Regions from separate parts of the Micromonospora rifamycinica genome, predicted to be linked through region 2. Evidence: riboswitches for the same ligand, from Rfam matches in the RefSeq annotation. Region 2 holds a riboswitch; each other region holds the start of a gene.
What was found. A riboswitch is a leader RNA that binds a small molecule or an ion and turns the genes downstream of it on or off. The one in region 2 is predicted to bind cyclic di-AMP.
Positions count from the first base shown of each region.

Region 1 (7,296 bases), 1.6 Mb from region 2:
TCGACGGGGACGAGTTCGTGGCCCGCTTCCCGCTGGCCGCCTCCGGCTACGTGCTGCGCCGGGACATGGCCAACCTCGACGAGGTGCTGGCCGGGCTGCTGGACACCGACCCGCTGATGGCGGCCCGTTGGCAGACCCGCCGTCGCTACCTGGGTGACTTCCCGGCCGACTCGTACGCCGACGGTTTCCTCGACGCCGCCCGGCGGGAACTGGAGCCGGACTGGAACCCGCCGACCCCCCGGGGCGCGTCGGACACCGCCTCCCTCTCCCCCCGCCCCTGACCCACCCACCCCCGCCCGCCCCCACTCGCGCCCGCCCCTGACCTCCCGCCCGCCCGCGCCCGCCGCTGACCCCCCGCCCGCGCCCGCCCGCCCCCGCGCGCCTTCCTCGGCAAGATCACGCTCGATCCATGGTCGAGTGGCATCGCGAGCGCCGGATGCCACTGGAACATGGATCCGACCTCGTTCGTCCGCCGGCGGGATTGGTCCTGCGACAGCGGACCGCCCCGGTGCCCACGGGCGGGCGGCCGGGGCGGTCCGGTTCGCGGATGCGGGGCGGCCGGTCAGGCCGAGTAGCCCCGGGTGGCGATCCAGTTGGCCAGGGTGGTCACGCCGACCCAGTACGCCGGCAGCGACGGGTCCGCCGAGTCGGCGATCCGCACGGTACGACCGTTGTCCCGGTAGCCGACCACGGCGACGTAGTGGCCGCCGGGGAAGGAGTGCCAGCCACCGTCGAGGTCGGTGACGTCACCGGCCACGTTGGCGACCACGGCCCGCTTGGCGGCGACCGTCTCGACCACGTCGGCCCGCAGCCGCTCGACCTGCGCGTCGCTCGGGGTGCCGGCGAACATCCGGGTCCGGTACGGGTCGCCCTTCACCACGGCGTTGAGCACCCGGGTGGTGTCCTCGGCCGAGTTGGTACCCATCTCGGTGGTGCCCAACTGGGCGGCGAGGTCGTCCTGGCCGCGCTCGATGCCGGCCGCGCTGAGCGCGTTGCGCACCGCAGCCGGACCGCAGTAGTAGTAGGTCGTCTGGGCCTGGTAGTCGTAGCGGAGCAGCTTCGACGACGGCGGCTTCGGGGCCACCACCCGGCGGGCCAGGTCCGGGTCGGCGGGGGGCCGGGCCTTCGCCCGGGTGGCCCGCGGCGACGGTGTGGGGCTCGCCGACGGGCTGGTCGTGGGGGTGGCCGACGGGTTGGTCGGGGCGGGGGCGGCGACCCGGGCCTCAGCCCGGCTGGCGATGTCGTCGAGGCGGGGGGCGGTCCCGGCGACGGCGGTCGTTCGCGGCTGGTCGGTCGGGGCGTCGTCGACGCCGGCAGCCAGCGCGGCGGCACCGGTGGCCAGGACGAGGACCGCGGCCGAACCGACCACCACCTGGTACTGACGCTGGCTGGTCAGGCGGCGTAGCTGACGCTTCATGTGGTGCTTCACGGGGTGTTCCTCCACGGGGCGAAGCGGCGGCACGCCGGACCGGCACGCGGTGGGCTACACCACGCGCGGATCGTCGGATGCGCCGCTCGTGCGGTCGGGACCGCCCGACGGGGGGCCGGACGGATCGGCGGGGGCCGCCCGACGAGGGCCGGGCGGCGGGGCGGACGGCCGGGTCAGCGCATCGGGCGCGACACTCCGGCGGTGCTCCGGCGCCGAGGTGGAGGAACTACCGAGGGGGTGGGGTCATGCTGCACGAGGAGGAACTCCTTCCGCTGCCGCCGACCGGGTTAGCTGACGGATTCGGGCGGGAAGATCGCCCTACCCCGGGCCGTGGCCCGGCGATTCACCCCAGTGGTACGTGTGGGTCCCCGGTTCGTGACTAGCACGATTGAGCGGGTCGGCGCGGCGTCGCCTTCGGCGATCGAAAACCGCACCGGACCGCAGCGACACTACTGGTCGCCTTCCTTCTCGCCAACCCCTGTGAGCTGCGCAAACATGCTCCGATGAGCCCTCCTGCGGGGCACTCGGGCACCGACCTGCCGCGGCGGGTCCGATGGTGCGTCCGGCCCCGTCCGGGCGGCAACCGGACAGGTCGCCGGCAACCACCGATGATCGCCACGCTCGATGTCACCGGGTGTGACCACCTGTCCGGATCCCGGGTCGGGGTGACGCCGGCCACACCCGGCAGGTAACAATTCGGTCGCCCACCTGCCACCGAGCCGAGTCGGCCCCTGCCGGCCTACCGGGTACCGGCCGACCGCCCTTCGGGCCGGGAGCGCCGGTGAGCGGGCCGGGATCTCGGGCGGGGCGCCGCCGGGTCAGTTCACCCGGGCCGGTCGCCAGCGGGCGGCGGCGGTCGGACGGGCCGCCGACGTCGCGGGGCGGGGCGAGGGCACCAGGGTCGGGAGCAACCGCTGTGTCGCCGCGTACGCCTCGACGGCCAGCGACCGGGCCGCCTCGGCGGCCAGTTCGGCGTCCCGCCACGCCGCCCGCTCCCACCCGGCCGCGGCCCGGTACGCCGTACGACGGTCCTCACGGACGGCACGGGCGAGCATCACCTCGTGTTCGACGGGGTGCCGACGCGGATCCCACCCGTCGCGGTGCGCGAAGACGTCCCGCAGCCGTTCGACCGACAACTCCCCCCGCCAGTGCGCCGCCACCGCCTCCTGGTGCAACCACCGCTCCCGGTCGGCGTACTCGGCGGGGGTGCGGGGGGTGCGCGGGCGGGGCAGTGCGCCGGCACCGGCGAACCGACGGGCCACCGTGTCCGCCTCGTCGTACGCCTGCCAGGCCCGGTCCAGGGTGTCCTGCGCGGCCAGCCAGGCGGCCCGGCGACGGCGGGCGGTCTGGGCCGCCCCGGAAGCGGCCACCGCCACCTCCTCGGCGTAGCGGCGCAGGTCGGCGACCGGGGGTGGGGCGTCCGGCGGCGGGCCGGCGGCCGTCACGTCGGTCGGCTGGTCCCGCTCGGGGCGGGCGACCAGGACGGCGAGCCCGGTCAGCGCCAGGACGAGCAGCAGGGACCAGATCACGGTGGCGGTCGGGACCTCGATCAGGAACCGGGAGAGCACGGTGTTCACGGTCGACACCTCGTGGGCGGGATGCGGAGAAGCGGAGGCCGTACCGGCGGCGGGACCGGCCGGGCGGTGCGGGGTGAGGTTCGTCGTCGGTGGCGGCGCGGATGGGTCGGCCCCGCGCGGGCCGGGTCAGCCCGCCGGGGGCGCCCGGGGGCCGGCAGCGGCGGCGGGCACCCGGTCGGTCGCCCTCGCCAGGGTCGCCGCCGACCGGCTCCGGGTGGTGCCGACCGGCACCGCGAGCGCCACGGTGCCCACCGGCTCCACCGTCACCGCGGTCGCCCGGTCGACCCGTGGGTCACCGGTGCGGAGGATGTCGGAGCTGCCGCCCGGGGCGGCCGGGGCGGTGGCGGCGGGAACGGACCGGGACGCGTCGAGCGACAGGGCGGTCGCGGCCGGCCCGAACAGCGCGGGGCCGGGCAGCCCGGGGGCGGCGGCGGCGAACGCGAGCGCGACGGCGAGGCTGGTCAGGAGCCGGGACATCCCGCGCACGACCCACCACAGGGGACTGACGGACGCGACCGGGGACACGCGACCACGCTACCGCCGGGGTGACCGGCCCGCAGCACCGCCGGGCGTGTCGCCGCGCCCACCACCGTGGACCCGGTCCGTCCCGCCGGAGGAAGCCCGATCGCCCGCTGTCGGCCCCGCCCGGGGCGGCGGCCGCCGGTGGGACGGCGAATGCCGGGTGCCGGTGGTTGCGGGTGCCGATCGGGTGGCGGGCACCGGTGGGATCAGCGCGGGTCGCGCGGCCCGACGTACTCGACGGGACGTCCGCCGTCGGCCGCCCTCGGCCCCGGCACGACGACCGGCCCGGCGGCTTCGGGGACGGCAGCGCCGGAGACGGCGGCACCGGCGGCGGCCGGCGCGGGTGGGGGGCGGCGGCGGGGGGCGAGGCGGCGCATCATCGGGGTCTCCACCCAGCGGTGCAGGGCGGCGGCCAACGCCAGGTTCACCACCAGGAAGCCGAGCACGGCCAGCGGCCCCGACCAGCCGGGCAGCCCCACGCCCCAGTGCCCGGTGAGCCGCAGCACGGTCATCATCACCAGCACGTGCACCAGGTAGAAGGCGAACGACACCTCGCCGAGCCAGACCAGGGTCCGGTGCCGCCACGGTGACCAGCGACCCTGCACGTCCGCGCGGGCCGCCGCCGGGATGACCAGGATGTACGCCACCGACAGCAGCGCCGCCCACATCTCGGCCGGAATCCAGTGCGCCCCCACCCAGACGGCCACGAAGAGCAGGCTGGCCAGGGGCAGGCCAGGACCCCGCCAGTGGCCGCGGCGCAGCAGCTCGGCGGCGGCCACGCCCAACCAGAACTCGGTGGACCGCACCAGCGGGAAGACCTGGGTGAACCACCAGTTGGTGCCCTCGGGCAGCAACGCCTGCCCGGGCCAGAGTGCCAGGATCACCAGCGGCACCGCCACCACCACGGCCCAGAGCAGGCCGGAACGGGCCCGCCGGATCGCCGGCAGCACCAGCGGCAGGCAGAGATAGAAGAACAGCTCGCAGGAGAGCGACCAGCTCACGTTGTTGATGCTGTAGAAGTAGCCGGGGGTGGGATCCCAGGCCTGGACCAGGAAGAGGTTCTCCAACGCGGCGCGGGGCACCACCGGATCGGCGAACCACCACATCACCAGCAGCGCCGCTCCCCAGGTCAGCACGTGGTTGGGGTAGATCTTGGCGAGCCGGCGACGCCAGAAGTCCCGCCGCCGGTCGCCGTCCCGGGTCGACCAGACCAGCACGAAGCCGCTGAGGATGAAGAAGAACTGCACCCCGGACAGGCCGAGGGTGAACAACCAGTCGACCACCGCCTTGGCGTCCGGCTGGGCGACGATCCGCATGGTGCCGGCGTGGTAGCCGAAGACCAGCATGGCGGCGATCCACCGTAGGCCGGTCAGCGACGGCAGCCGGCTCGACGCCGGGGACGCGGTGGTGGGCACGCTGGTCACGCCGGGCACCCTACCGGCACACCCCCGCCCCGGTGACGCGCCGGGGTGGTACGGATGTGCGGAAGGTGTACGAAATCCCTCCACTGCCCTAACATCGCGGAACCCCCCGGTGCCGACGTAGCCGTGGGTGGGTCGGCGGCCCGTCGGAGGCACGCCCGGCCAACGAGGAACGGAGCAGACTGGTGCACCAGCGGATCCTGATACGGGCGAAGAAGGACCCGTTCGACGTACGCGGCCCGGAGGAGGCGTACGAGGGGAACTGGATCGGGGAGAACAACGGCAACCTGGTCTTCAGCCACGCCGCGCACAAGCTGCTGCGCACCTCCACCGCGCGGATCACCTCCACCGAGTTCAAGGTGGACCTGCGCGACGTCGACCGGATCAACGAGCAGCACGACGTGTACGTCATCCCGCTGGCCAACGCCTTCCGGCGCAGCTACGCCCACCGTATCGAGCTGATGACGAAGCTGGTCGAGCGGCTGCGGATCCCGGTGGTGGTCCTCGGTGTCGGCGTACAGACCGACGTCACCGGCGACCGGGGGTACCTGCGCCCGATCGACGACGTGGTCGCCCGGTTCGTGCGGGCGGCGCTCGACCGGGGGCCGAGCATCGGCGTCCGGGGGGAGATCACCGCGCAGTACCTGAAGACCCTGGGCTTCTCCGCCGTCGACGTGATCGGTTGCCCGTCGATGTTCCTGCACGGCGACCAGCTCCGGGTGGAGAAGTCCGCGGCGGCCCTGACGCCCGACGCCCGGGTGGCGTTGACCGTCTCCCCGTACGTCAAGTCGATGGCGAAGATCATCGCCTCGCACCAGGCCCGCTACCCGAACCTGCGCTACCTCCCGCAGGACCTCAAGACGCTGGGCACCCTGCTCTACGGCGACGCCCCCGAGGACCGGGGCAAGACCAGCGCCATCCCGATCCACACCTCGCACCCGCTGTTCACCGAGGACAAGGTGCGGATGTTCCTCGATCCGTGGACCTGGATGGACTACCTCGCCGGCTTCGACTTCGCCTTCGGCACCCGGATCCACGGCACCATCACCGCGCTGGTCTCCGGCACCCCGGGCTACCTGTTCGCCCACGACTCGCGCACCCTGGAACTGGCCCGGTACTTCGACATCCCGCACCGGCTGATGAAGGAGGTGCCGGCCGACGTGGACGCGGCGCAGCTCTACGCCGAGGCCGACTACACCGCGATGAACGCCGGGCACCAGGCCCGCTACGAGGTGATGCGGGCCTTCCTGGCCCGGCATGACCTGGGCAACGCCTTCGACGACGGGGACAGCGCGGCCCGCTTCGACGCACAGGTCCGCGAGACGCGGTTCCCCCCGGCCGTCCGACCGGCGGTGGCCTGCCCGCCCGAGGAGCTGCTGGCCCGCATCCAGTGGCTCCGGGACCGCAACACGGCCCTCGGTGACGACATACGGGAGCTGCGGGAACAGCGGCTGCGGGCGCGGGTCAAGCGGGCGGTTCCCGCACCGGTACGGCGGATCCTGAGCCGTTAACCCACCGCTCGGTCGCTGTTCAGCAACTCCATCTCCACCGGATACGTCACGTTCCGTGGCCGTCCATGCCCGTGCACCAGGGTGGCGGGGTGGTCAACCAGCCCGCGCCCACCCCGCTGCTCAGCGTCATCGTGCCCGTCCACGGGGTGGAGGCGTACCTGCACCAGTGCCTCGACTCGGTACGCACGGACGTCCCGGCCGACGCCGCGGGAGCGGTCGAGATCGTCGCCGTCGACGACGCCTCCCCGGACCGGTGCGGCGAACTGCTGCGCGCGTACGCGGCCACCCATCCGGGCGTACGAACCGTGCACCTGGAGCGCAACGTCGGGCTGGGTCCGGCCCGCAACGCGGGCCTGGACGTGGCCACCGGGGAGTACGTCTGGTTCGTCGACAGCGACGACTGGTTGCCGCCGGGCACCGTACCGGCGGTGCTGGACCGGCTCCGGGCGCACCGACCCGACGTGCTGATGCTCGACCACCTGCGGGTACGCGACGACGGCCGGCGGGAGGTGGACGCGAGCAGCCACCTGCTGCGCGGCATCCCCGGGGTGGTCCGCCTCGCCGACCGCCCCGGGCTGCTGCGGGTGCAGCACACCGCGTGGAACAAGGTGGTCCGCCGGTCGTACCTCAACGACCTGGAACTGCGCTTCCACCCCGGCTGGTACGAGGACATCCCGTTCAGCAACCCGCTGCTCATCGGCGCGGAGCGGATCTCGGTGCTGGACCGGGTCTGCTACCTCTACCGTCAGGGTCGGCAGGGCGCGATCACCTCCACCCGCAGCGGTCGCCACTTCGACGCCTTCGACCAGTACGACCGGCTGTTCGACTGGGTGGCC
Region 1 is NZ_LT607752.1:2,193,190-2,200,485, forward strand. Features, by position in the region: gene GA0070623_RS08890 (CDP-glycerol glycerophosphotransferase family protein) at 1-281, shown strand, start outside; gene GA0070623_RS08895 (C39 family peptidase) at 563-1,429, opposite strand; cyclic di-AMP (ydaO/yuaA leader) riboswitch at 1,691-1,834, opposite strand; gene GA0070623_RS08900 (hypothetical protein) at 2,248-3,006, opposite strand; gene GA0070623_RS08905 (hypothetical protein) at 3,133-3,531, opposite strand; gene GA0070623_RS08910 (acyltransferase family protein) at 3,735-4,952, opposite strand; gene GA0070623_RS08915 (polysaccharide pyruvyl transferase family protein) at 5,135-6,460, shown strand; gene GA0070623_RS08920 (glycosyltransferase family 2 protein) at 6,526-7,296, shown strand, end outside.
Region 1: another riboswitch for cyclic di-AMP. It lies ahead of GA0070623_RS08895 (C39 family peptidase); the one in region 2 lies ahead of GA0070623_RS15540 (coiled-coil domain-containing protein).

Region 2 (7,296 bases):
ACCCCGACCTCCTCGGCGACGTCCCGGAGCCGGGCGGTGGGGTTGCGGGCGATGGCCAGCAGCACGTGACCGTGGTTGGTGAGGAACGTCCAGTTGCGGGCGCTCCCGGCGCTGTCCGTGGTCTTCGCCATACCGGTCATCGTATGGCCCGAGCGCGGGGAACCCGCCGTCGGCCGGCGTTCGCGTCCGTCCCGGCCGGCTGTCGACCCGCCGCCGACATCGCTGCGACCAAAGCCTGAAACGTGTATCACGAAATCTTGACGTACCTTTAGCTGCGTGTGACCGTGGGAACACGGCCGTCGGTGCCGCCGGCCGGCGTGAGCAGGCACGATTCCGGACCGAGGTGAGGCAATGGGCCCGATCACTCCGACCCAGGCGCTGGCCGAGTTGCAGGCCGGCAACCGGCGTTTCGTCGCCGGTGAGCCCCGCCACCCCAACCAGGGCGCGGTCCACCGGGCGGCCGTCGCCGACGGCCAGCACCCCTTCGCGGTCATCGTCGGCTGCTCCGACTCCCGGCTCGCCGCCGAGATCATCTTCGACCGGGGTCTGGGTGACCTCTTCGTGGTCCGGACCGCCGGGCACACCGCCGGCCCCGAGGTGCTCGGCAGCGTCGAGTACGCGGTGACCGTCCTGGGCACGCCGCTGGTGGTGGTGCTCGGGCACGACTCCTGCGGTGCGGTACAGGCCGCCCGGGAGGCGGCCCGCACCGGCACCCAGCCCCCGGGGCACCTCTACTCGGTGGTCGCCGCCGTCGGGCCGAGCCTGCGCCGGGCGGCCCAGCAGGGGGTGCACGACATCGACGGGATCGTCGACATCCACATCGCGCAGACCGTCGAGGTGCTGCTCGGCAACTCGCCGGTGATCGCCGCCGAGGTGGCCGCCGGGCGGTGCGCGGTGGTCGGCATGTCCTACCGGCTCGCCGCCGGTGAGGTCCGCCAGGTGGCCCCGGCGCACGCTCCGGCCGCCCTCACCGCCGCCGTCCCCGGGCCTGCCGTGGTGCCGGCGGGTGCCGACGCCGCTCCGGCGGCCGTCGCCGGCTGAGGCACGCCCGTCGCCGGCCGTCGCCGGCTGGGGCACGCCCGTCGACGGCCGTCCGGCCGAGACCCGCTCACGGCGGAGGCCGCCCGGTTCGACCGGGCGGCCTCCGCCGTGAGTGCTCGCTCGACCCACCGGGTCGAGGACGCGGTGTCCGGGATTCGGATGCCGCGTCGTCGCGTCGCTACAACAGGGACACGTGTACGTGGTCGGTGTGGTTGGACGGGCCGGAGTAGGAACTCCATCCGTTGGCCGGGAACCAGATCTGCCGGTTCCAGATCACGTAGTAGATGCCCAGCCGGTCCGCGTTGCGGAGCAGGAACGCGGCGAGGTTGTTGCCGTACATCCGGGTGTCGTTGTTGTGCCACGGGCTGAAGCCGCTCTTCTGCAACGACCAGTCACACGCCTTGCCCTTGGGGTGCTCCCAGGGACCACCGGGACGGTAGCAGCCGACGAACCGGTTGAAGCCGGCCCGCTTGACCTCCTTGTACATGTGCAACGTGCGCGGGGTGATGCAACCGGACGTGGTCGGGTCGTTCTCGCTGCACGACTCGGCACGCCAGTCGCCGTCGGCCGTCTGGCCCGGCGCGATGCGGGCCACCGGCGAGGTGGCGTCGACCAGGCCGCCGGTGAAGCCCCGGCCACCGACCAGGGCCAGTGCCTTGTCCGCCTCGGTCTTCTTCTTGGCCATCAGGTTGGTCTGCTTCTGCTGCTCACGGACCTCGGCGTCGACGGCGAGCTTGGCCTTCTCGGCCCGGGTCCTCACCTCGTTGACCTCGGCCAGCTTGCCGGCGTTGACCATGTTCAGCTCGTCCAGGGCGGCGGCCCGCCGGACGAAGGCGTCCGGGGCGTCGCTCTCCAGCAGGGCGGCGACCGCGCCGACCCGACCCGTCCGGTACGACTGGGCGGCGATCTCGTTGACCTGCGGGGCCAGCGCGGTCAGCTCCTGCTCGGCCTTCTCCACCTCGATGGCGTACTCGAGCTGGCGCTTCTTGGACTTCTCCAGCCGGTTCTTCGCCGCCGAGTACTCCCGGTTGGTGGCCTCGATGACGTCGGTGAGCAGCTTCGGCTCCTCGTCCTCCTCGTGGCCCGAGGGGGAGGGTGCGTTGGGTGCCGCCGTCGCGGGGGCGGCGGTGGGCCCGGCGACGATCGCCAGGGCGGCGAGCACGGCCACTGCCGGCGTCAGCCAGCGGCGTAGGGGTGCCGTCACAGTTTTCCCTTCCGTCGACCGCCGACCGGGTTAGCTGACGGGTTCGGGACGGAAGTGGCCCCTACCGCTGGCGCGGATTCACCCCAGGTGCTCGGTTCCCCGGCTCGCCGTACGGCGATTGGGCGGTGGCCCCGCTGGCGCCGGTGGGCGCCTTCGGCGGTGACCGGCAGCGAGGTTACCCGAGAGTCGTAGCAGGAATCTACGGCCACAACCCGGCGAAATACGTATTTTCCCGATAGCGGCCGGTGACCAGCGGCGGGATCGACAGTGGTGACCCCGCCTCCGGTCACGAAGCGGAGTGTCACCATGCCGCTTCCGTGTTCCCCTCCGGATCCGCCCACCGGGCGGGGGCCGGGGTGGACGGTCCGCCGGGTCGGGGCGCGCCCAGCGCCTGCCACGCCTCGGCCCGGTCGGGAGCCGGGCGCGGGGTGGGCGGCGGCCCGGCCGCGGCGGCGTCGGCGGGGCCGCGGCCGGCGGTGGTGACCAGCGCGGCCAGCCCGGTCGTCAGCGGCACCGCCGCCACCAGCCCGAGGGTGGCCACCGCGCTCCGGACGATCTCCTGGGCCAGGAACTCGCTGGTGAGGATCTGCCCCAGCGGCCGGCTGTCGGCGGTGAGCAGGAGCAGCAGCGGCAGCGAAGCCCCCGCGTACGCCAGCACGATGGTGTTCACCGTGGAGGCGATGTGCGCCCGGCCGACCCGGGTGGCGGCCCGGTAGAGCTGCAACCGGGAGAGCCCGGGATTGGCGTGGGCCAACTCGGTGACGGTGGCCGCCTGGGTGACGGTCACGTCGTCCAGCACGCCGAGCGAGCCGATGATGATCCCGGCCAGCAGCAGGCCGTGCAGGTCCACGTCGCGCTGGTACATCGACAGCGTGGTGGCCTCCTCGCTGCCGTACCCGGTCAGGTGGGTGGCGGCGGTGGCCAGCGTGCCCAGGACCCCGGTCAGCACCAGGCTGCCCAGGGTGCCGAGGACCGCCACCGAGGTCTGCGCGGTGATCCCGTGGGTCAGGTACAGCACCACGAACATGATCAGCGCGGCGCCGGTGATCGCGATGGGCAGCGGTGCGCCCCCGGCGGAGATGCCCGGCACCACGAAGGTCAGCAGGATGGCGAAGCTGGCGCCGAGACCGGCCAGGGCGGCCAGCCCACGGAGCCGGCCGAACGCCACGATCGCCGCCGCGAACAGGGCGACCAGCCAGAGCAGCGGCGTACCCCGCTGGTGCTCGGCGATGTGGTAGCTGACCGCCACCGGGTCGGTCGGGTCGGTCAGCGCGACCAGCACCACCTCGTCACCGACGGCCACCGTCGGTGCCCCCGGCCCGGACGGGACCGGCGTCTCGACCTGCTCACCGCTGTCCGGCCCCTGCTCGACGGCGACCGTCACCGTGCCGCACGGGCCGGCGTCCGCCCCGGACGGCCCGTCGGGGGTCTCCGGCGCGGGCGGGCAGGGTTCGGTCACCACCCGGGTCACCGTGCCGTGGTGGCGGGGCACCTGCTCGCCCTGGTCGATCCGCCGGGTCTCGCCCGGCCAGAGCAGCAGCGTGGCGACCACCGTGACGACGATGAGCGGAACCACCGTCAGGACGAGTATCCGCCGCACCCGGGGCGGGGTGGACGGAGCGGTACGGGTGTGGTCGGCGCCCATGCGTGCGAGTTCTCCCAACGGTCCGGGACGGGATACCGGTCGGCCGGCCGACCGGTTCATCCCGCGGGCGGCGGTCGTCGTCGGACGATGGTAGCCACCACCCCGGCCCGCCGGGTTAGCCCTGCCCACGGTATGCCGAGGGGTGCGTTCACCCCCGGCCGCGGCGGGTCAGCCGCGCTTCATCAGCCGGCCGACGGCGGCCATCATCTCGGCGGCCATCTCGTCGGCCCGGCCCTCGGCGGCCCCCTCGTGCATGCAGTGCCGGGCGTGGCCGTCGAGCAGGCCGAGGGCGACCTTGTCCAGGGCGGCCTGGACGGCGGAGATCTGGGTGAGCACGTCGATGCAGTACCGGTCGTCGTCGACCATCTTCTCGATGCCCCGGACCTGCCCCTCCACGCGGCGCAGCCGCGCGAGCAGCTGGTCCTTGCTGGCGGTGTAGCCCCGGACGGGGTTGCTCGGTGTGGTCATGGCCACCACGATAGCCTACCCCCGGGGGGTATGTTACGGTCGTCGGGCAGGGTACCCCTGGGGGGTATATTGGAGGAGAGGGAGGGAGCACGCCATGATCACGAACTACCAGGTGAAGGGCATGACCTGCGGGCACTGCGTCAGTGCGGTGAGCGCCGAACTGGCCGCGCTGGACGGGGTGACCGAGGTGCAGGTGGACCTGGCCTCCGGCCGGGTGACCGTCACCAGCGCCGGTCCGTTGGACACCGGTGACGTGCGGGCCGCCGTCGACGAGGCCGGCTACGACCTCGTCGAGGCGTGACCGGGCGGTCGCGGCGGGAGACCGGGGTGGACCGATGAACACGGCGACCAGGCTGGGCGGCTTCGCCCTCCTGCTCGCGGCGGTGTTCGGCGCGGCGTACGGGGGCGGTCAGCTGGCCGGCCCCGTCGCGCCACCCGCCGACACCCGCCACGACCCCGCGCACACCCCGGCGTCCCCCACCGTCACCGACGTCCCCCGCCCGACGCCGACCGGCACCGACGGCCCCGGGCACCCGCACGGTCGACCGGAGGCGCCGCGATGACCCCCACCACGAGCAACCCGCCCACCGCCCCGCACCTGATCGAACTCGCCATCGGCGGCATGACCTGCGCGTCCTGCGCCGCCCGGATCGAGAAGAAGCTCAACCGGATGGACGGGGTCGAGGCGAGCGTCAACTACGCCACCGAGAAGGCCACCGTCCGGTACGCCGACCGGATCACCCCGGACGACCTGATCGCCACCGTCGAGAAGACCGGCTACACCGCCGTCGTGCCGCCGCCGCCCGCCCCGGCCGGGGCGGAACCGGCCGGCGAACCGGTGGACGCGCTGGCCGCCCTGCGTACCCGGCTGCGGGTGTCGGCCGTGCTGACCGTGCCGGTGATCGTGCTGGCGATGGTGCCGGCCTGGCAGTTCACCTACTGGCAGTGGCTGTCGCTGACCCTGGCCGCCCCGGTGGTGGCGTACGGCGGACTGCCGTTCCACCGGGCGGCCTGGACCAACCTGCGGCACGGCGCGGCGACCATGGACACCCTGGTGTCGCTCGGCACCCTCGCCGCGTTCGGCTGGTCGCTGTGGGCACTCTTCCTCGGCGACGCCGGGACGCCCGGGATGACCCACCCCTTCCGGCTGGACGTGACCCGCACCGACGGCACCGGCAACATCTACCTGGAGACCGCCGCCGGGGTGACCGTGTTCCTCCTCGCCGGCCGCTACTTCGAGGCCCGGTCCAAGCGGACCGCCGGGGCGGCCCTGCGTGCCCTGCTCGAACTCGGCGCGCGGGACGTCGCCGTGCTGCGCGGTGGGGTGGAAGCCCGGATCCCGGTCGACCAGCTCGTGGTGGGCGACCGGTTCGTGGTCCGGCCCGGGGAGAAGATCGCCACCGACGGGCGGGTCGAGGAGGGCACCTCGGCGGTCGACGCCAGCATGCTCACCGGCGAGTCGGTCCCGGTCGAGGTCGGCCCCGGCGACGTGGTGGCCGGTGCCACCGTGAACGCGGGCGGCCGGCTGGTGGTCACCGCCACCCGGGTCGGTGCGGACACCCAGCTCGCCCAGATGGCCCGGCTGGTGGAGGCGGCGCAGACCGGCAAGGCGGCCGTGCAGCGGCTGGCCGACCGGATCTCCGGGGTGTTCGTGCCGGTGGTGATCGCGTTGGCCGTCGGCACGCTGGGCTGGTGGCTGGGGACCGGCGCCGGCCCGACCGCCGCCTTCACCGCCGCCGTGGCGGTGCTGATCATCGCCTGCCCGTGCGCGCTCGGCCTGGCCACCCCGACCGCGCTGCTGGTGGGCACCGGGCGGGGTGCCCAGCTCGGCATCCTGATCAAGGGGCCGGAGGTGCTGGAGTCGACCCGGCAGGTCGACACGGTGGTGCTGGACAAGACCGGCACGGTCACCACCGGGCGGATGACCCTGGTCGACGTCCGTCCCGCCGAGGGGCAGGACCGGGCCGAACTGCTCCGGCTCACCGGGGCGGTGGAGGCCGGCTCGGAGCACCCGATCGCCCGTGCGGTGGCGACCGCTGCCGCCGAGGCCGGTGAACTGCCGCCGGTCACCGGGTTCGCCGCCGCCGAGGGGCTCGGCGTCACCGGCACCGTCGACGGCCACGACCTGGTCGTCGGGCGGCCGAGGCTGCTCCGCGAGCGCGGTCTGGACGTACCGGACGAGGTGGTCCGGGCGGTGACCGAGGCGGAGGCCGCCGGTCGGACGGCGGTGGTGGCGGGTTGGGCCGGGCAGGCCCGGGGCGTCCTCGCGGTCGCCGACGTGGTCCGGCCCACCAGCCGGGCGGCGATCGGCGCGCTGCGCGACCTGGGCCTCACTCCGGTGCTGCTCACCGGGGACAACGCGACCGTCGCGCGGGCGGTGGCCGCCGAGGTGGGCATCGACCGGGTGACCGCCGGGGTGCTGCCGGCCGACAAGGTCGACGAGGTGCGCCGGCTCCAGGAGCAGGGTCGTACGGTCGCCATGGTCGGCGACGGGATCAACGACGCCGCCGCGCTGGCCCGGGCCGACCTGGGGCTGGCCATGGGCACCGGCACCGACGTGGCGATCGAGGCGTCCGACCTCACCCTGGTCCGGGGCGACCTGGTCGCCGCGGTGGACGCGATCCGGCTCTCCCGGCGCACGCTCGCCGTGATCAAGGGAAACCTGTTCTGGGCGTTCGCCTACAACGTGGCCGCCCTGCCGCTGGCCGCCGCCGGACTGCTCAACCCGATGATCGCCGGGGCGGCGATGGCCTTCTCGTCGGTCTTCGTGGTCGCCAACAGCCTCCGCCTCCGCCGGTTCCCGGCGACCGTTCTGCGGTGATCCGGCCGCCGGTGTCGGATCGGGCGGTCCACGGCCGCCCACGGTCCGCGGTGGGTGACGCAGACCTCCTGATCGACCCGGCAAGACGGTGGGTCGGGAGTTTTGGGGGTGGGGGTC
Region 2 is NZ_LT607752.1:3,803,802-3,811,097, reverse strand. Features, by position in the region: gene GA0070623_RS15550 (helix-turn-helix transcriptional regulator) at 1-140, opposite strand, end outside; gene GA0070623_RS15545 (carbonic anhydrase) at 352-1,041, shown strand; gene GA0070623_RS15540 (coiled-coil domain-containing protein) at 1,220-2,245, opposite strand; cyclic di-AMP (ydaO/yuaA leader) riboswitch at 2,249-2,380, opposite strand; gene GA0070623_RS15535 (YibE/F family protein) at 2,547-3,890, opposite strand; gene GA0070623_RS15530 (metal-sensitive transcriptional regulator) at 4,059-4,358, opposite strand; gene GA0070623_RS15525 (heavy-metal-associated domain-containing protein) at 4,453-4,659, shown strand; gene GA0070623_RS15520 (hypothetical protein) at 4,694-4,921, shown strand; gene GA0070623_RS15515 (heavy metal translocating P-type ATPase) at 4,918-7,179, shown strand.

Region 3 (7,296 bases), 2.2 Mb from region 2:
TGGTCGCCGACCGGCTCGGTGGCACGCCCCCGCCGACGACGCCTCCGCCGACGACGCCTCCGCCCACCACGCCTCCGCCGACGACGCCGCCGCCCACCACGCCTCCGCCGACCACGCCCCCGCCCACCACGCCGCCGCCCACCACGCCCCCGCCGACCACGCCGCCCCCGACCACGCCGCCGCCGACCGGCGGTTGCGCGGCGACGTACAAGGTGACCGGATCGTGGCCCGGTGGTTTCCAGGGTGAGGTGACGGTGCGTAACGCCGGTACCAGCGCGATCACCGGCTGGACGCTGGGCTGGACGTTCGCGAACGGCCAGACGATCAATTCGCTCTGGGGTGGCACGTACACCCAGACCGGGGCGACCGTCTCGGTGCGTGACGCCGGGTGGAACGGTGCGCTCGGCGCCGGTGCCACCACCAGCATCGGCTTCACCGCCAACGTCACCGGCAGCAACGCCGTCCCGGCGGTCACCTGCACCAGTCGCTGACGACTGTCCGACACCCGCCGGCTCTCCCGGTCCACCCGGGGGAGCCGGCGGCCTGTCCGGCCCGCGCTGACGACCTTGATCGACTCGTTGGTGGCGAGGTAGCGGCATAGCTCGTGGTTGATGCCGCTAGATCGGCCCGACGGAGTGGATCATGGGCTTGTCCGAGAGGGGAGTCGGCGGCGGGCGGCGCAGCCGGTCGGGGTGACGTCGGGTCGGGGTGGTGGAACGGCGCAGGCCCCGGTCGACGCCGAGGGGCGCGACCGGGGCCTGCCGTGCAACAGGGCCGGGCTGGGTCAGTCGTCCAGGCCGACCGGGGAGTTCGGCCGGTCCACGTCGACGAACTCGATGTCGTCGGCGGCCCGGTCGCTCTGGCTGCCGGCGGCCCGCGCGGCGGTGCCGGCGGCCCAGCCGATCGCCGCGCCGACCAGCGCGGCGCTGATCAGCAACGCCCAGGGCAGGGCCGGACGACGACCGGCGAGCGCGTCGAAGGCGAGGGTCGCCCGCCGACGTGCCTCGTCGGCGGTCGAGCCGACCAGGTCGCCGGCGTCGGTCAGCCCGGAGTCCCGGACCGACCGGGCGGCGTCCCGGACGCTGTCACCGGCCGAGTCGACCGCGGAGAGCAGCTGGTGCCAGGCCTGGTCGGCGATGCGCTCGGGCCTGCTGCGGCGCTCCAGAAGGTTGCTGCCGAACATCGTGGTTACCTCCTCGGGTGCCGAAGTCTGCGGCCACTTCGGACTTCGACGTCTCTGCGGCGCGTGGCGGTTCGCTCGCCGGCCGGTGCTCCGGCCGGTCACCGACCCAGTGCCCCGACCGGCCGGAGCGCAAACCCCGGTGCTGCTAGCGGACCGTGACCACGGACGTGGCGCGGGCGAAATCGTCCCCGTCGTCGTCATCGTCGTCGTCTCCACCGCCGAAGCCGCAGGCGAGCACGAGAGCGAGCAGCACGCCGACCCCGGCCAGACCGAGTAGTCTCCTGATCATCGATCGTCTCCTCCGTCGTGGTGACCCATCTCTCGCCCACGTTAGGTACCTGGCACAACCAGCGCCGCCACGTCCGGCGGGGCTCGCCCGACCTGCGGGATTCGGGTCGTGGTGGACCCGGGCCGCTACTCTGGGACGGTTGGAACGGCCGGGGCGTGCGGGCCGTCCAAGGGAAGTCCAAGAGAACAGGACCAGCAACGGTGCGGAGAGGGACGGTCCGGTCCGTCCGGATCCGCGAATTGCTCATCCCGAGGGGTGGCGACCGAGGCCATCGGAGGAATACTCTCGGTCGCGGCCCGCGTACTGATGAGGCGCCCGGAGACGGGCGAGTGGAGGTGCTCGCGTGAGCCTGTCGATCGTGAAGTCGGTCCTGCCGGCCGGTGTCATCGAGATCGCCCCCCGTGGCGAGATCGACGTCGACACCGCATACGAGGTACGTGAGGCGATCGCCGAGGTGCTGGCCAAGGGGCGGCCGGCGCGGATCGAGCTGAACATGCGGCTGGTCACCTTCATCGACTCCGTCGGCATCAGCGCGATGGTCGCCGGCTTCCAGACGGCCGAGGTCAGCGGGGTCAAGCTGATCGTCACCGAGCCGAGCCGGTTCGTGCACCGGCAGCTCTGGGTCACCGGCCTGCTCGGCCTCTTCGGTGCCCCGGAGCCGTACTTCGCCGGTGCCGCCACCCCCGAGGTGCTGCCGGGGGCCTGAGCCGGGCCGCGGGTAGGCCGGCGGCCTGAGCCGGAGCGCGGGCCCGCCGCCGGCCTGAGCCAGGCTGCGGGCACACTGCCGGCCGGGTGCCGGCGGGCCGGTGTGAACACCCCCTGTCACCGTCGGTGTCGTCGCCGCCCGGCCGGAACGTTGCCAGCCGGTCTCCGGTACGGCACGATCGGGCGACCGACGACAGGTCAGGAGGCCCGGTGGTGGTCCGGCGGGAGAGCTTCAGCTACACGGTGCAGGCGCACTGCTCACGGGCGGACGCGGTGGCGCTGCTGAGCGATCTGTCCCGGCAGGAGGAGCTGCATCCCCTGATCGTCCGGGTGCGCCGGTTGCCGGCCCGACCGGGCGCCGTGGCCAGCTATGCGATCACCGACCGGCTGGAGTTGGGGCCGCTGCGGTTCCCCGTCACCTACCAGGCCGACGTCCTGCTGGTCGGGCAGGACGAGATCGTGACGGTGGCCCGGCAGCAGCCCGCCACCACGGTCCGCAACCACACCCGGCTCCGGATGGAGGGTGACCTGCTGCGGATCGACGTGGAGATCACCCTCGCCGCGCCGGCACCGTTGTTCGGCTACGCCTTCCGGCAGGCCCGTGCCGCTCACCTGGGGCTGGCCAGCCGGCTCGGCGCGGTGCTGGACGGCCGGTCCGGCGGCGACGCTCCGGCTGCTGCCTGACCGTCGGCGGGGTGGTGGGGGTGGCCCGCCCGCCGTGCACGGGCCACCCGAGGTGGTGCTCAGATCATCGACAGGTGAACGTGGTTGGTGTGGTCGCTGGACGGGTCGCCGTTGCCCCCGCTGTACGACTTCCAGCCGCTGCTCGGCAGCCAGATCCGCTTGAACCAGATCACGTAGAGCACACCGAGCCGGTCGGCGTTGCGGATGAAGTACGCGGCCAGGTTGTTGCCGTACGTCCGGTCGCCGCCACTGGCCACCCCGCCGAAGCCGTTCTTCTGGGCGGCGAAGTCGCATGCCCGCCCCTTGGGGTGCTCGCCGGACCCGCTGGGCCGGTGGCAGGAGACGTACCGGGTGAAGCCGGCGGCCTTGGCCTGGTTCAGGGCGTTGAGGGTGCGCGGGGTGATGCAGCCGTTGGCCGGCGTCGGGTCGTTGACGCTGCACGACTCGGACGGCCAGGAGCCGTCGGAGTTGCGGGGCGCTCCCTTGGCGTTGCTGCTGGACGTGCCGTCCGAGCTGCCGGAGTCCCGGGAGGTGGGGGCCGGCTTGTCGGCGGCGGCCACCGCCAACGCGCGTTCGGCCTGATCCTTGCGCTTGCCCATGGTGGCGACCTGCTTGCGCTGCTCGGTGATCTCGCGGCTGACCGCCGCCCGGGTCCGGGTGGCCTGGTCCCGGGTCTCGATCATCGTGCGCAGTTCCTGGTCCTCCCGGGCCGCGACCGTCTCCAGCGCCGCCGCGCGGTCCAGGAAGCCGCCCGGGCTGTTGCTGTTGAGCAGGGCGGACATCGGTCCGAGGCGGCCGGTGCGGTAGGCCGCTCCGGCGATCTGGCCGACCTTTCCGGTCTGCACGACCAGTTGGGCCTCGATGCTCTTGAGCTGGCCGTCGAGTTCCTGCTGGCGCTTGGTGGAGCGCTCCAGGGCGGCCTTCGCCTCGACCCAACCCTTGCTGGCCGCGTCGAGCTGCTCGCGGAGGGCCGGTGTGCCGCCCTCGTCGTCGTCGCCGGGAGCGGCGAGCCGGGTGACGGGCGCGGCGACGGCCGGGGTGAACGGCGCGGACGACACGCCGAGCGCGAGGGTCGTGACGACTGCGGCCAACAGCCGTGTGGTGGTTCCTACCCGCATACAGAGTCCTTCCGTCAGCCGCCGACCGGGTTAGCTGACGGGTTCGGGACGGAAGATCCCTACCGCTGACGCGGATGCACCCCAGGAACATGGTTCCCCGGTTCGCCCTGGTGGGCGATTAGGCGGCGGCCACCGCCGGCGCCGGTGGGCGCCGCCTGGCGGAGGCCGGAGCCGAGCCTACCGGTACGGGTGGGACACCCGTCCACCTCGTGACTGAGGGTACGGGAGTGAATACCCCTTTATGGGGTAAACAGGACAAAAGCTAGCGTGATCGCCGCACTCACAGAGGTTCCGTGACGCTCCGGTGGTGTCGCGCCCGCCCGCAGGGCGGTTGGCCTCCGTGGTCACCAGTGCGTCGGGCCGCAGGCGCCGGGGGCGCTGCCCGGCTCGATCTGGAGGGTGGCGTGCTCGATGTGGAAGTCGTCCCGCAGGGCGCCGCGGGCGGCGGCCAGCACCGCGCCGACCTCGGCCCCGGTGGCCAGGGTGAGGTGCGCGGAGGCGACGTCCATGCCCGAGGTGAGCGTCCAGACGTGCAGGTCGTGCACCTCGGTGACGCCGGGCACGGCGGTCAGCCGGTCGTGCACGGCGGTCACCTGGAGGTGCTCCGGGGCGGCCTGCACCAGGATCCGCACCGCCGCCCGCCCGAGTCGCCAGGTACGCGGCAGGATGAACACGCCGATCGCCACGGCCACCACCGGGTCGGCCCACCACCAGCCGGTGCCGGCGATCAGCAGTGCGGCCACGATCACGCCGAGGGAGCCGAGCAGGTCGCCGACCACCTCCAGGTACGCCCCGCGCAGGTTGATGCTCTCCTTCGCGCCCTCGCGCAGCAGCGCGAACGCGACCAGGTTGGCGAGCAGGCCGAGCACCGCCACCACCAGCATCGGGGTGGCCAGCACCTCGGGTGGCTCGCCGAACCGGCGGACCGCCTCGATCAGCACGTAGACCGCCACCCCGCTGAGCAGCAGGGCGTTGGCCAGCGCGGCGAGCACCTCCAGCCGGTAGAGGCCGAAGGTGCGCTGCGGGTCCTGCGCGGCCCGTCGGGTCGCGGTGATCGCGGCCAGGGCCATCCCGATGCCGAGCACGTCGGTGAACATGTGCCCGGCGTCGGAGAGCAGGGCCAGTGAGCCGGTACCGAACGCGGCCACCGCCTCGACCACCATGAACACGGTGAGCAGCCCGAACGCCGCCCAGAGCCGACCGCGGTGCCGGTGCGCGGCGTTGCTGATCGTCGCGCTGTGGTCATGACCTGCGCCCACCTGCACACCCTCCGTCGCCGCCGCGAACCCGGTCCAATCTATGCTCACATCGCTATGTATGCAAGTGAGGATCGGACCTCCGGCCGGCTCGGGCCGCTCGGGACCGGTGGTTCAGCCGAGGGGATCGACGGTGGTCAGGCGCTGGGTGGCCCGGGACAGCGCCACGTAGAGCGTCCGCACCCCGGAGCCCGGCTCGGCCCGGATCTCGCCCGGACAGACCAGCACCACCCCGTCGTACTCCATGCCCTTGGCCTGGAGGCTGTCCACCACCTGGAGTCGCGTCCCGCCACGGTCGCCCAGCCAGCCGGCGACCTCGTCCCGGCGGGGCACCGGCGTGATCACGCCGACCGTCCCCGCCACCTCGGCGAGCACCGTTTCCACCGCGTCCACCGTCGCCGGGGCCAGCTCCGCCGCCGGCACGGTCAGCGCCACCGGATCCACCCCGGTGGACCGCACCGCGCTGGGCAGCTCCAGGTCGGGGTGGATCCGGCGGATCTCGGCTGCCGCCACCGCGAAGATCTCGGCCGGATTGCGGTAGTTGGTGGTGAGCGTGAACCGGTGCCGCCGTCGCCGGCCCAGCGCCTGGTCCCGTGCCCGGTCCAGCTCCTCCTGGTCGCCGGTCCAGGCGGTCTGCGCCGGGTCGCCCACCACCGTCCAGGAGGCGATCCGGCCGCGGCGGCCGATCATCCGCCACTGCATCGGCGAGACGTCCTGCGACTCGTCCACTACCACGTGCGCGTAGTCCCGGTAGTCCTCCGGCCGCTCCCGGGCCGCGGCACGGGCCGCGCGCTCCCGGTCACCGAACGTGCTCAGCTCCCGGACCCCACCGGCGAGCTGGAACGGATCCCGGCTCGCCCTCTTCGGGCGTACCGGCTTGCCCAGCAGCGCGTCCAGCTCGTCGAGCAGGGCGATGTCGGCCACCGTCAGCCCCTCGGTGTCCAACGACCGGTACGCCCCGGCCAGCAGCGCGGTCTCCGCCCGGGAGAGGACGCCGGCCGCGTACCGGTGCAGCCGCTCCGGTCGGGCCAGCCAGCCCAGCACGTGCCGGGGGTGCAGCCGGGGCCACCAGGCCTTGAGGAACTCCCGGAACTCCGGCCGGTCGATGATCTCGTCCTCGAAGGTGGGCTGCTCGGGCAGCCCGGTGACGGCCAGCCGGCGGGCCTGTGTGTACAGCGCGGCGAGCACCCCGTCGAAGCCGACCCGGCGGACCTCGTTGCGGCGGGCACCCCGGTGCAACGCCCGGTCCCGGATCCGGTCCAACTCGCGCGGCTCCAGCCGCAGCAGCGTCCCCCGGTAGAGCAGCCGCAGCTCCCGCGGACCGTCCGGCACCGCGTCCCGGGCCGCCCGTTCCAGCACCCGCCGCATCCGCAGCGACCCCTTCACCGCGGCCACCTCGGGGCCGTCGGTGCGGGTCGCCGACAGGCCGGGGAAGAGCGAGCCCAGCGAGTGCAGGGTGGCGGTCTCCTCGCCCAGCGAGGGCAGCACCGACGCGATGTACTCGACGAAGACCGCCGACGGACCGACCACCAGGATGCCGCCGCCGGCGTACCGGCTGCGGTCGGCATAGAGCAGGTACGCCGCCCGGTGCAGGGCCACCGCCGTCTTCCCGGTGCCCGGCCCGCCGGAGACGATCGTGACTCCCGTGCCGGGGGAGCGGATCACCTCGTCCTGCTCCCGCTGGATGGTGGCGATGATGTCCCGCATCCCCCGCCCGGTCGCCCTGGACAGGGTCGCCAGCAACGCGCCGTCGCCGACCACCGGCATGTCCGGCGGTGCCGACGCCGGGTCTAGCAGCTCGTCCTCGATCCGGGTGACCTTCTCACCCGACGAGCTGATGGTGCGTCGCCGTACCACCCCCAGCGGCTCCGCCGGGGTGCCCCGGTAGAAGGCGGCGGCGGCCGGGGCCCGCCAGTCGACCACCAGCGTCTCGGCGTTCTCGCCGCGGATCCCGAGCCGGCCGACGTGCAGCACCTGACGGTCACGCAGATCGAGCCGGCCGAAGACCAGCCCCTCGTGCTCGGCGTCCAGCAGGTGCCGACGCTGGGCGGCGTGGAAGAC
Region 3 is NZ_LT607752.1:6,038,674-6,045,969, forward strand. Features, by position in the region: gene GA0070623_RS25595 (cellulose-binding domain-containing protein) at 1-491, shown strand, start outside; gene GA0070623_RS25600 (hypothetical protein) at 785-1,183, opposite strand; gene GA0070623_RS30135 (hypothetical protein) at 1,329-1,472, opposite strand; gene GA0070623_RS25605 (STAS domain-containing protein) at 1,816-2,178, shown strand; gene GA0070623_RS25610 (SRPBCC family protein) at 2,388-2,861, shown strand; gene GA0070623_RS25615 (coiled-coil domain-containing protein) at 2,921-3,979, opposite strand; cyclic di-AMP (ydaO/yuaA leader) riboswitch at 3,983-4,114, opposite strand; gene GA0070623_RS25620 (cation diffusion facilitator family transporter) at 4,324-5,238, opposite strand; gene GA0070623_RS25625 (HelD family protein) at 5,350-7,296, opposite strand, start outside.
Region 3: another riboswitch for cyclic di-AMP. It lies ahead of GA0070623_RS25615 (coiled-coil domain-containing protein); the one in region 2 lies ahead of GA0070623_RS15540 (coiled-coil domain-containing protein).